2 linked regions of the Hoeflea algicola genome follow. Each later gene encodes a partner of the first gene's protein in a complex. Links are inferred from orthologs where the notes say so. Each region holds a gene or a part of one and is shown on either strand. Other genes may lie near its edges.

Region 1 (7,672 bases):
GATCGAAGTCTTGAGCGACGGTACGCCCTGGCGGCCACTGATTGCGGTCAAGGACATGGCGCGGGCGATAGAATGGGCGTTGCTGAGAAAGGCCGATAATGGCGGCCATTATCTGGCGGTCAACGTCGGATCGGACGAATGGACCTATCAGATTAAGCAGCTCGCAAGGGCTGTGGGCGAGATCATTCCGGACGTGAATGTGAAAATCAACAGCGCCGGTCAGCCCGACAAGCGATCCTACAAGGTTGATTTCACATCCTACAAGAAGCATGCCCCACATCACCAGCCGCAGTGCTCACTGGAGGATACGGTCAAGGAATTGGTCGATGGGATTGCTCAAATCTCCGGTATTCCGCAAAATTTTCGTGATTCGGGATATGTGCGATTGTCGGTGCTGAACGATCTGATCGAGAAAAAGCTTCTGAATTCCAAATTATACTGGAATTGAAAGGTTAGGCATGTCCGTCATCATCTATGGCATCAAGAACTGCGACACCATGAAGAAGGCTCGGGCCTGGCTCGCTGATCATGGTGTCGAGGCCGCGTTTCATGATTACAAGAAGATGGGTGTTGACCGCACCCATCTGGAGCGCTGGTGCAAGGAAGCTGGCTGGGAAACCGTTCTCAACCGCGCCGGAACCACTTTCCGCAAGCTCGATGACGCCGACAAGCAGGATCTCGACACCGACAAGGCGATCGCCCTGATGCTGGCTCAGCCATCAATGATCAAACGGCCGGTGCTTGAGGCTGATAGCCGGATCATCATCGGTTTCAAGCCTGACCTCTATGAGCAGTTCTTCGCTTAAGGAGGGTTGAAATGGCCAAAACCACCCGCGCCACCCAGGCGCTCGCCAAACTCGGCATCGGCTTTACGGTTCACGACTACGCCTATCATGCCGACGCCCACAGCATCGGCTTGCAGGCTGCCGATGCGCTGGGCGAGGACCCGGCCCGGGTGCTCAAGACGCTGATGGCGGAACTCGACGGCAAGCCGGTCTGCGCCGTGTTGCCGTCGGACCGGGAAGTCAGCATGAAAAAACTTGCGGCAGCCCTTGGCGGCAAATCGGCGGCGATGATGAAGCCTGCCGATGCCGAACGCCTTACCGGTTACCATGTCGGCGGCATCAGCCCGTTCGGTCAGAAAAAACACGTGCCGACCGTGATCGAAGCCGCAGCGCTCGATCAACCCTATGTCTTCATCAATGCCGGCCAGCGCGGGCTGCAGCTCCGGCTCGATCCCAAGGATGCGCAGGCAGCATTGCAGGCGACCGCCGCGGCCATCGTTGCCTGAACCGCTGCGGCAAAAACCCGCTTGGGCCTTCATATTCGCGGCCGGGGGTATTAAGTCTCGGTCATCCACTCCATTGCAGACAGGCGCCTCATGACCAATCTCTCCGTTTCCGCCGAACCCGTAGATCCCGTCCAGCTTGATAAACTTGCACAGGTCGCCGTCCACACCGGTCTGCAATTGCAGGTGGGGCAGGATCTGGTGATGACGGCGCCGATCGCCGCCTTGCCGCTGGCGCGGCTGATCACCAAACACGCCTATGCGGCCGGTGCCGGTCTTGTCACCACATTCTATTCCGACGAGGAGGCGACGCTGGCGCGTTACAGCCATGCGCCCGACGCAAGTTTCGACCGGGCGCCGAGCTGGCTCTATGATGGCATGGCCAAGGCCTATGAGAATGGCGCCGCACGGCTTGCCATCGCTGGCGACAACCCGCTGCTACTTGCCAGCCAGGACCCGGCCCGCGTGTCGCGCGCCAACACCGCCAATTCCATCGCCTACAAACCGGCGCTCGAGCATATCTCCAACTTCGACATCAACTGGAACATCTGTGCCTATCCGAGCCCGTCCTGGGCCGCGCAGGTGTTCCCCGACCTGCCGATCGACCAGGCCGTGCGCAAGCTGGCAGAGGCGATCTTTGCCGCTTCGCGGGTCAATCTCGAAGATCCGATCGAAGCCTGGCGCAGCCACAACGCCGTGCTCGCCGAACGCTCGGCCTGGCTCAACGGCCAGCGTTTTTCGGCGCTGCACTACAGCGGTCCCGGCACCGATCTCACCATTGGCCTGGCCGATGATCACGAATGGCATGGCGGCGCTTCCGTCGCCAAGAACGGAGTGACCTGCAACCCCAACATTCCCACCGAGGAAGTTTTCACCACGCCGCATGCGCACCGGGTCGAAGGCACCGTCTCCAGCACCAAGCCGCTGTCCTACCAGGGTACCTTGATTGATGAGATCCAGGTCCGGTTTGAAGCAGGCCGGATTGTCGAGGCCAGCGCCTCCAGGGGCGAAGATGTGTTGCTCAAGGTGCTCGACACCGACGAAGGCTCGCGCCGCATCGGCGAAGTCGCGCTGGTGCCGCATTCCTCGCCGATTTCGGCCAGCGGCGTGCTGTTCTACAACACCCTGTTTGACGAGAATGCCTCCTGCCATATCGCGCTCGGCCAGTGCTATTCCAAGTGCTTTGTCGATGGTGCGTCGCTGACGCCCGAGCAGATTGCCGCCAAGGGTGGCAATTCCAGCCTGATCCACATCGACTGGATGATCGGCTCCGACCAGATCGACATCGACGGCATTCGCGCCGATGGCGAGAAGGTGCCGGTGATGCGCAAGGGCGAATGGGCCTGATCAAGACACCCAGGCATCCGAAGGAAACTGCGTCCTGTGCTTTGTTGCGGGATCGCAGGTTTATGCATCGGCCATTTCAGTCCGGATACGAAACGATCTAGAACAAGGACCCTTGGTCGGTCTTGGTTTTGACTGGCTTTGCCCTTGCCGGCTTTGCGGCTTTGGCGGCCGGCCGGTCGGTTCCGCTGACCAGTGCCGAAATCTCGCCATCGGCAAACTCGATGGCAATCGCCGCGCCTGCTTTTACCTGCGCCGCACGTGACAGCAATTGCCGGTCCTGATCGCGGATCACCGCAAAGCCGCGCCCGAGCACGCTCTGGTAGGACAGCGACTGCAGCATCCGCGTCTGCGCCGCCAGCCCGCGGCGATGCTGGCTGAGCATCTGCGTGAGTGCTGCATCAATGCGACGGGTGAGTTCGGTCAGCCGTTCGCGACCGTGTACCTGCGCTTCGCCGATCCGTCGCGGTACCGCTGAGAGCACCAGCGCGTGCCGGTCCAGCCGGGTGCGCAGCACCTCCAGGCGTCGGTCCATCGCCCGGTCGCCGCGGCCGCTCTTCTCGCCCACCAGTTGCCGCTTTTCGCGCAATGCCGAAACCAGCGCAAAGGGCGTCACCCGTGCGGCTTGCCGTTCAAATCCCTGCCGGCGATTGGCGGTGTTGAGTTCGAGCGCACGGCCCAGCGCCTGGCCCGAGCGGTCCAGCCTTTGCCGGGGCAGCGCCAGCACGCTGTCGAGCGTCGGCAATGCCCGCGCCAGCCCGCGCAGTGCCTCGCGACGCCGGTCGAGCATCCGCGATTGCGCGGATTTGAGCCTTGCTGCGAGTGCGGCCAGTTGTGCCTCGAGATCGGCTTTCACCGGAACCGCCATCTCTGCTGCCCCGGTTGGTGTCGGTGCGCGGCGGTCGCTGGCGTGGTCGATCAGGGTCCAGTCGGTTTCGTGTCCGACCGCCGATATCAGCGGGATCCCCGATGCGGCTGCCGCGCGCACCACCGCCTCGTCGTTGAAGCCCCACAGATCTTCGAGGCTGCCGCCACCACGGGCGACGATGATCAGGTCCGGCCGCTTGATTGGTCCATTCGGGTCGAGTGCATTGAAACCGTTGATTGCCCGCGCCACCTCGTCGCCCGAGGTGTCGCCCTGCACCCGCACCGGCCAGACAATGACGTGTACTGGAAAACGGTCCTCGATCCGGTGCAGGATATCGCGGATCACCGCCCCGGTGGGCGAGGTGACAACGCCGATCACCCTCGGCATGAACGGTAGCAGCTGCTTGCGTGCGTCCTCGAACAGACCCTCGGCGGCAAGCTTGCGCCGCCGCTCCTCGATCAGCGCCATCAGCGCGCCGGCGCCGGCCGGTTCGATCGAGTCGATCACGATCTGGTATTTGGACGAGCCGGCATAGGTGGTGATCTTGCCGGTGGCGATCACCTCCAGCCCCTCTTCGGGGCGGTGCTTGAGCTTGGAAAACGTGCCCTTCCAGATCACCGCCTCGATGCGGGCGCGATCATCCTTCAGTGAAAAATAGGCGTGACCGGAGGAATGCGGGCCGCGATACCCGGAAATCTCGCCGCGCACACGCACATGGCCGAACGCGTCTTCGACGGTGCGGCGGATCGACCCCGACAGTTCACTGACCGTAAATTCGGCGGCATTTGTGGGCGAATCATCAAGAAGCGAAGCCATGGCCAATTCGGCACGTCCACGCGCCCGGCGTCAAGCTGGGTGGCAGGTTCTGCTGAAAGAAGATCGCGCAGGTGGCGCTGATTCGCACCGCTGGTCCATCTGCACTGCACCCTGATTGTGGCTACCCATAAATATACCGGGACTTAACCGCGCTCTGATATGGGGTGTTAAAGGGGTATGATCGAGGCCGAAGTGAGCAAGGACGGACACTATCTCACACGCGTGGGGGGCACCGAGCGCCGCGCCCATCACCGGCGTGCGACCAACGTGCCGGGCAAGGTGTATTACCTGCGCCGCGGTGTGCGGGGCTACACGTCGCAGCCGTGCAAAATGCTCGATCTGTCCGAAAGCGGCTGCCTGGTCTCCGTCGGGTTGAGCGATCAGGTGCCGGAACACCTTTACCTGGTGCTTGACGGGTTGCCCGCGAAAATTTCCTGCGCCGTTATTGCCCGGTCGGAATCCAGATTGCACATCAAGTTCAGTGCCGAGATGACAACCGAAGTCGTCGACCGGATTGCCCGCGCCAAATTCTCCCCAAGAAAAACCACCAGCGATTCCTGAGTTTGTCATCGTGCTTGTCAGCACCGTTGCACCGGCGATAAATCCCGGTGCAGGATGCGCCGGAAATCGCGAGGTGGATCAACATGAAGCATGCAGTTGTGATCGGCGGCGGCCATAACGGGCTGGTATGTGCGTGGTATCTGGCTGAAGCTGGCCACAAGGTAACCGTTCTGGAAAAACGTGAAATTGTCGGTGGCGCGGCGATCACCGAGGAGTTTCATCCCGGTTTTCGCAATTCGGTGGCTTCCTACACCGTCTCGCTGCTCAATCCCAAGGTGATCAACGATCTCGAGCTCGGCCGTCACGGGCTTGAGATTGTCGAGCGGCGCATGAACAATTTCTTTCCGCTGGATGATGGCAGCGCACTCGAAGCCGGGCCCGGCCTGACCAAGGCGTCCGTTGCGCAGTTTTCACCCCGCGACGCCGAGGCGCTTGATGGCTTTGATGCGATGCTCGCCGCTGCCGCCAATGTGTTGCGGGATCTGTTGCTGCGCACGCCACCCAATGTCACCAAGGGCAACTGGATTTCAGCGGTTCCCGAACTTCTCAAGGCTGCATCGCTGGGCCGCCAGTTTGCCGAGTTATCGCTGGAAGCACGCCGCGATGTGCTGGATCTCTTTACCTGTTCCGCTTCCGAAATCCTTGACCGCTGGTTCGAGAGCGATCCGGTCAAGGCGCTGTTCGGTTTTGATGGCATCGTCGGCAACTGGACCAGCCCGGAAGCGCCCGGCACCGCCTATGTGCTGCTGCACCATCATTTTGGCGAGGTTAACGGCAAGCGCGGCATCTGGGGCCACGCCATCGGGGGCATGGGCGCCATCACTCAGGCGATGCAGAAGGCTTGCGAGGAAAAGGGCGTGACCATCCGCACCAGCGCACCGGTTGCCCGCATAGATACCCGCGACGGCCGCGTCAGCGCGGTTGTCACCGAGGATGGCACGCGTATCGAAGCAGATCTTGTGGCCTCCAACATTCACCCGCAATTGCTGGTCGGCACGCTGCTTGCGGATGCGCCGCTGCCTGGCGATTTTCGCCGCCGCATCGGTTACTGGCAAAGTGGCTCGGGCACGTTCCGGATGAATCTGGCGCTCGACAGACTGCCCGAGTTCACGGCGCGACCTGAACCCGGCGACCACCTGACTTCGGGCATCGTCATCGCCCCTTCGCTCGACTACATGGACCGTGCCTATCGCGATTCGCGCGATCATGGCTGGTCGCGCCAGCCAATTATCGAGATGCTGATTCCCTCGACACTGGACCCGATGCTGGCGCCCGAGGGCAAGCATGTCGCCAGCCTGTTTTGCCAGCATGTGGCACCGAAACTGCCTGACGATTTTCCCGGCGGCTCTTCCTGGGATGATCACCGCGAGGCCGTCGCTGATCTGATGATCGCCACAATCGACCGCCATGCCCCCGGCTTTGCCCAAAGCGTGCTCGGCCGACAGGTGCTCTCACCGCTGGATCTGGAGCGCAAGCTGTCGCTTGTTGGCGGCGATATCTTCCATGGCGAGCTCAGCCTCAACCAGCTGTTTTCGGCGCGGCCGGTGCTCGGCCACGGCGCCTACCGTGCGCCGCTACCGGGGCTTTACATGTGCGGCTCGTCAACCCATCCGGGTGGCGGGGTCACCGGCATTCCCGGGCACAATGCGGCGCGGGAAATACTCAACGACATCCGCGCCCGCCGGGTGTAATCGTCGCTGCAAGATGGGCGCGTTCGCAATCGCGCCGGCTAATTTCCCCCTTTGGCCTGCATGTTCAAGGTGAGAGACAATGAAAACAGAAATCGAAACCATTGCCGGCGAAACACCCGGTGTCGCCTATCAGCTGACCGTCCACCGGCTCACCGGCTCAGATGCCGGCGCTCCCCGGACCTATATCCAGGCCGGGCTCCATGCCGATGAACGCCCCGGCGTGGCGGCGCTGCACTATCTCATCCCGATGCTCGAGCAGGCCGAGGCCGAAGGCCGCCTGCTCGGCTCGATCACGCTGGTGCCGCATGCCAACCCGATCGGCGCGGCGCAGCATCTGTTTGGCGATCACATGGGCCGTTTTTCGATGGGTACGCGGGTCAATTTCAACCGTGATTTCCCCGTGCCCGGCAAGGATGGGGTCCGGGCTCTCGATACAGCGACTGCCCCGGTGTTTGCCGAGCGCCGGCTCAAGAGCCGCCTGCTGGAACTCGCCGACGATTGCCCGATCGTGCTCGACCTGCATTGCGATGATGAAAGCGTGCAATATCTCTATGTTCCCGAACCGCTGTGGCCGGAGATGGCCGATCTTGCCGCATGTCTCGATGCCGAGGCCGCGCTGTTGTGGGATTCGGGGTCGGATTGCGCTTTCGAGGAAGCGGTATTTGAGCAGATGACAGCACGCGCCCGCGAAAGCGGCGGCAATCTATCGGGCCATTGCGTCACCACGGTCGAACTGCGGGGCCAGAATGATGTCGACGCCGGCCTGGCCCGAAAGGATGCTGAAGGGCTCTACCGCTTCTTGCAGGGGCGCGGCGTTGTCGCCGCCGATGATTCGGCCACCCCTGATCTGCGCGCGGATTTTGTCGCCAGGCAAATTCGCCATGTCGAGATGGTGGAAGCGCCGGCAGGCGGTACCATCCTGTTTCACGTGGCCCCCGGCGAGCGGGTTCAAGCCGGGCAGATGGTCGCCGAAATCATCGTTGACCCGGGTTGCAGCGGCGGCGCGGTGGCGGTCACGGCACCGCAGGCAGGCTATGTCCTGACCCGGCGCATCCGCCGTTTCGTTCGCATGGGTGACAATCTTCTCAAGATCATCGGCGACAA
Region 2 (5,211 bases), 1.5 Mb from region 1 along the record:
CTTCGGGATATGCGATCAATCCGACATCGGATCGCTCGACTGATGGTTTGGGGTAACACAGGGCCGATACCGGCTTTTGATCTAGATCAACGAATCTGCACGTAGGGGCTGCAGGGAAAAGCCGCGTCAATTTGGCACTTCTGCGGGCTTGCAGGCGCACAGGCTCCACGGCGCCGGCCTCGGACGTCTGCCGCTGCAGCCAAACAGATGCAGGGGGCAAAGGCGCTCGGCACTGGAATCGTCGAGGTTTCATCGCTAGATAGAAATGATGAGCACGTTTTATTATTCCAATCCCATCGGCCTCGAACACATAGTGCCCACCGGCCACCCGGAACGTCCGGACCGGTTAAGGGCGCTCGAGGCAGTCTTTGAACACGAGCATTTTGCCTCGCTCGAACGCCATCTGGCGCCGGAGGCGGCGGCTGAAAGCGTGCTGCTGGCACACCCGGAATCACATCTCGCGCGGGTCCGCGCGGCGATCCCCGAATCTGGCATGGCGCAAATCGATGCCGATACGGTGGCAGGCCCGCGGGCAATGGAAGCGGCCCTGATCTCGGTTGGCGGGGCAATGGCGGCGGTCGATGCAGTGTTTGCCAAGGAAGCCGACAACGCCTTCGTCGCCACGCGCCCGCCGGGACACCATGCCGAGAAAGACCGCTCGATGGGGTTCTGTCTGTTCAACCAGGCGGCGATCGCTGCGCGGCACGCGCAAAAGGTTCATGGCGCAGAGCGGGTGGCGATCGTTGATTGGGATGTTCACCACGGTAACGGTACGCAGGACATTTTCTGGGACGACGAAAGCGTGTTCTACTTCTCCACCCACCAGATGCCGCTTTATCCGGGCACCGGTGCGCTGGGCGAGACCGGCAAGGGCAACATCTTCAACGCGCCACTGTCGACCAATGACGGCAGCGACCATTTTCACGAGGCGTTCCGCACCCGGATCCTGCCGGCGCTTGAGGCTGCGCATGTGGATCTGATCATCATCTCGGCCGGGTTCGACGCCCACCACCGCGACCCGCTGGCCGAAATCAACCTGGTGGCTAACGATTTCGACTGGGCCACAGGCAAGGTGATGGAAATCGCCGGCCGTCACGCCAATGACCGGGTCGTCAGCCTGCTCGAAGGCGGGTATGATCTGGTTGGTCTTGCCGAATCGGCGGCCGCCCATGTCATGCGCCTGCAAAAAGGTTGATCGATGAGCCAAGCCAACGACATTTCCGAGATGAGCTTCGAAGCTGCAGTCTCCGAACTCGAACGTATCGTCGAGCAGCTCGAACGCGGCGACGTGGCGCTCGACAAGTCGATCGAGATCTATGAACGCGGCGAAGCGCTGAAGGCCCATTGCGAAAAGCTGCTGTCAGCCGCCGAGAAACGGATCGAGAAGATCCGCCTCGACCGGCAGGGCCAGCCGACCGCGACCGAGCCGCTCGATACCAAATAGAAACGCGGACACAGGAGCATGGCATGAGCTTTTTCCCCGGCGGCGACCCGGAACCCGGCGACGCCTTTTCCTGTGATGCGATCGAACATCTGATCATCCCATCCTCGCGCGATATCGGCGGTTTTTCGGTCAAGCGGGCGTTGCCGACAGCGCGCCGCCGGATGGTCGGTCCGTTCATCTTTTTTGACCGCATGGGCCCGGCCATTCTCCGCGCCGGTGATTTCATGGACGTGCGACCGCACCCGCATATCGGACTGTCGACTGTAACCTACCTGTTTGACGGCGCGATCCGCCACCGCGACAGTCTGGGCACGGAAATGGTGATCAAGCCCGGCGACGTGAACCTGATGACAGCCGGTCGCGGGATTGTTCATTCAGAGCGCTCGCCCGAGGAAATGCGTGGCGGCGACATGCCGATGTCAGGACTGCAAACCTGGCTGGCGCTGCCCGACCATCTTGAAGAAACCGATCCGGTATTCTCGCATACCGACATTGCGGCATTACCCGAAATCACCGATGCGGGCGTGCACGGCCGCGTGGTGATGGGCAATTTTGGCGGGCTGGTCTCTCCGGTGCCGCAGCACATCGGCACGCTCTATGTGGATCTGGCACTGGCGCCCTCGACCTCGGCACCGTTTGATGCCAATTGGGAGGAACGGGCGCTGTATCTGCTGGAAGGCGAGGTCGAAATCGCCGGTGACCGGTTTGGCCCGGATCAGTTGCTGGTGTTCCGACCCGGCGACGCCATCACAATAACTGCCGGCACGTCCGGCGCACGCATGATGCTGTTTGGCGGCGACAGCATTCCCACCAAACGCCATATCTGGTGGAACTTCGTTTCCTCGTCGAAAGAACGCATCGAGCAGGCCAAGGCGGAGTGGCGCAGCGGCCGTTTCGACATTGTCCCGGGGGATGCAGAAGAGTTTATCCCGCTGCCCGATTGACGCCTGCATTGTAAGGCCTACCTTGCGGATCAACCCGCGCAGGGCAAGTTGACCCTGCGGTGTTGCGACGTTGGACCGGGTTTACACGTCAATCTTTCCGGGTTACGGCGTGATCGATTGTGAGGCATAATTTGACAAACCTGCCAGCTACCCCGCTTCTGGACACCGTCCGGATACCATCCGACCTGAAGAACATCGACGACAAGCAATTGCCGCAACTGGCGGAGGAATTGCGCGCCGAGATGATCGACGCGGTGTCGCGGACCGGCGGACATTTGGGCGCAGGCCTTGGTGTGGTCGAACTGACGATTGCCATCCACAAGGTGTTCGACACACCCCATGACCGGCTTATTTTCGATGTCGGGCACCAGTGCTACCCGCACAAGATCCTGACCGGACGGCGCGACCGAATCCGCACCCTGCGCCAGGAAGACGGCCTGTCGGGTTTCACCAAGCGCGACGAAAGCCCCTACGATCCGTTTGGCGCGGCACACTCGTCGACGTCGATTTCCGCCGGGCTGGGCATGGCCGTGGCAAGCGAAATGACCGGCACGCGACGCAATGTGATCTCGGTGATCGGCGATGGCGCGATGTCGGCAGGGATGGCCTATGAGGCCCTCAACAATGCCGGTGCGCTGGATGCGCGGTTGATCGTCATTCTCAACGACAATGACATGTCGATCGCGCCGCCGACCGGTGCGATGAGCGCCTACCTGGCACGGATGGCCTCGGGGCGCACCTATATGGGCTTCCGCGAAGCCGGCAAGAAATTGACGGCCTATCTCGGCAAGAACATCGACCGGGCAATCACCCGCGCCGTCGAGCATGCGCGCGGCTATGTCACCGGCGGCACCATGTTCGAGGAGCTGGGGTTTTATCACATCGGACCGATTGACGGTCACAATCTCGAGCATCTGTTGCCGGTGCTGCGCAATGTGCGCGACAATGGCGACGGGCCGGTGCTGATCCATGTCGTCACCCAGAAGGGCAAGGGTTATGCGCCCGCCGAAGCAGCGGCGGACAAATATCACGGCGTCAACAAGTTCGATGTCATCACAGGCGCTCAAGCCAAGGCCAAGCCGAATGCGCCGAGCTACACCGCCGTCTTTGGCGAGACCCTGACCCAGGAAGGCGCTCTTGACGACAAGATCGTGGCTGTCACCGCCGCCATGCCATCGGGCACCGGGGTGGACAAGTTCGCCAAGGCATTTCCCGGACGCACCTTCGATGTCGGTATCGCCGAGCAGCATGCAGTGACCTTTTCCGCCGGCATGGCGACAGAGGGCATGAAGCCGTTCTGCGCGCTCTATTCGACCTTTCTGCAGCGCGGCTATGACCAGGTGGTCCATGATGTGGCGATCCAGCGGCTCCCGGTCCGCTTCCCGATTGACCGGGCCGGGTTTGTGGGCGCCGATGGCGCCACCCATGCGGGCTCGTTCGACACCGCCTATCTCGCCTGCCTGCCCGGTTTCGTGGTGATGGCGGCGGCTGACGAGGCCGAGCTCAAGCACATGGTGCGCACGGCCGCTGCCTATGACGAAGGCCCGATCTCGTTTCGCTATCCGCGCGGCGAAGGGGTTGGCGTAGAAATGCCCGAACGCGGGCAGATTCTCGAGATCGGCAAGGGCCGGATCATGCGCGAAGGCACCAAGGTGGCGCTGTTGTCGTTCGGCACCCGGCTTGCCGAGTGCCTGCTGGCGGCAGAAGACCTGGAAGTGGCCGGACTTTCGACCACTGTGGCCGACGCTCGTTTTGCCAAGCCGCTCGATCATGAGCTGATCCGGCAACTCGCGCAGCACCATGAAGTGCTGATCACCATCGAGGAAGGCTCGGTCGGCGGTTTCGGCAGCCACGTGCTGCAGTTCCTGAGTACCGAAGGGCTGCTTGATGGCGGGCTGAAAGCACGAAGCATGGTGATGCCCGACATCTTCATGGATCACGCCGCACCGGCGACGATGTATGCGCGTGCAGGGCTGGACCGCAAGGGCATTGTCGACACCGTGTTTGGTGCGCTGTCGACCTCGCGCGCCAAGCTCGATGCGTCGCGCGTACTGTAGCCTGCACGGCGCTCGAACGCTTCCGGTTACCTTCTTGAAACCATAGGTGTTTGTAGCCTCGTAACCACGTCTTTTGGGCGTTCCGAAAGGTCCTTCTGCTAGTCTCTGGCCAATGACCGGGGACTTCAGGACGATGTTTCAATGACGCTGCCCAGACCAAAAATAGATACTTTCGCCTGGCTTCTGGCGTTGCCGGTTCTGGCGCTGGTAACGGCTTCACACGCGGTCGCAGCTGACGGCCAACCGCGCTACGACCGGCGGATTGAGGAAGCTGCGATCCGCATGCTGCAACCCAAGCTCGGCAGCATCCGCGGCACGCTGGATCTTCACACCGAGGACCACATTTTCCCAAGATTGCGCCAGCGTCTGGCCGACAGCGGCACGCCCAACTGGCCTCCCGATGCGTCTGGTGACACCCGGCTAGGCAGCATCATACGCTACTGACAATCGCGCTATTTGCCATAAAGCGCTTGCCCTGACCCCGCTTACGGGCCAAGACGGCGTCATGTCCAATATATCTTCGCCCCCCTTCGCCCGATAAAGACCGGTTGGACCAGATGCTGGTGCAACTCGGACATTACGACAGCCGCTCGCGTGCGCGCGATGCCATTGCCCGTGGCGCTGTGGTGGTCGACGGCCACCCCGTCACCAAGCCCGGCACCCAGGTCAGCGCAACCGCCGCAATCGAGATTTCCGACCCGGCGCGAGACTATGTTTCGCGCGCGGCCCTGAAACTGAAAGCCGGGCTGGAAGCGTTCGACTTCGA

The links.
Region 2: the proteins of xseA (region 1) and OEG84_RS23080 are in contact, whole or in part, in a cryo-EM structure (PDB 8TXR), measured with the Escherichia coli proteins. The link is inferred for Hoeflea algicola from one-to-one orthologs.

What each region holds. Positions count from the first base shown.
Region 1 is NZ_JAOVZR010000001.1:3,253,663-3,261,334, forward strand. The notes cover bases 2,025-4,916. They hold xseA (exodeoxyribonuclease VII large subunit), read right to left. Parts: upstream 4,317-4,916; coding sequence 2,733-4,316; downstream 2,025-2,732. Other genes in these bases: OEG84_RS15945 (aminopeptidase), read left to right, coding at 2,025-2,635; OEG84_RS15955 (PilZ domain-containing protein), read left to right, coding at 4,494-4,877. Also shown: OEG84_RS15930 (NAD-dependent epimerase/dehydratase family protein), read left to right, coding at 1-448; OEG84_RS15935 (ArsC family reductase), read left to right, coding at 459-806; ybaK (Cys-tRNA(Pro) deacylase), read left to right, coding at 818-1,291; more of OEG84_RS15945, read left to right, coding at 1,382-2,024; OEG84_RS15960 (phytoene desaturase family protein), read left to right, coding at 4,961-6,568; OEG84_RS15965 (M14 family metallopeptidase), read left to right, coding at 6,648-7,672. UniProt on the Escherichia coli protein: Bidirectionally degrades single-stranded DNA into large acid-insoluble oligonucleotides, which are then degraded further into small acid-soluble oligonucleotides.
Region 2 is NZ_JAOVZR010000001.1:4,765,275-4,770,485, reverse strand. What follows is about bases 1-2,821. They hold OEG84_RS23080 (exodeoxyribonuclease VII small subunit), read left to right. Parts: upstream 1-1,198; coding sequence 1,199-1,444; downstream 1,445-2,821. Other genes in these bases: dxs (1-deoxy-D-xylulose-5-phosphate synthase), read left to right, coding at 2,520-2,821; OEG84_RS23075 (pirin family protein), read left to right, coding at 1,468-2,388; OEG84_RS23085 (histone deacetylase family protein), read left to right, coding at 269-1,195. Outside these bases: more of dxs, read left to right, coding at 2,822-4,445; OEG84_RS23065 (hypothetical protein), read left to right, coding at 4,587-4,889. UniProt on the Escherichia coli protein: Bidirectionally degrades single-stranded DNA into large acid-insoluble oligonucleotides, which are then degraded further into small acid-soluble oligonucleotides.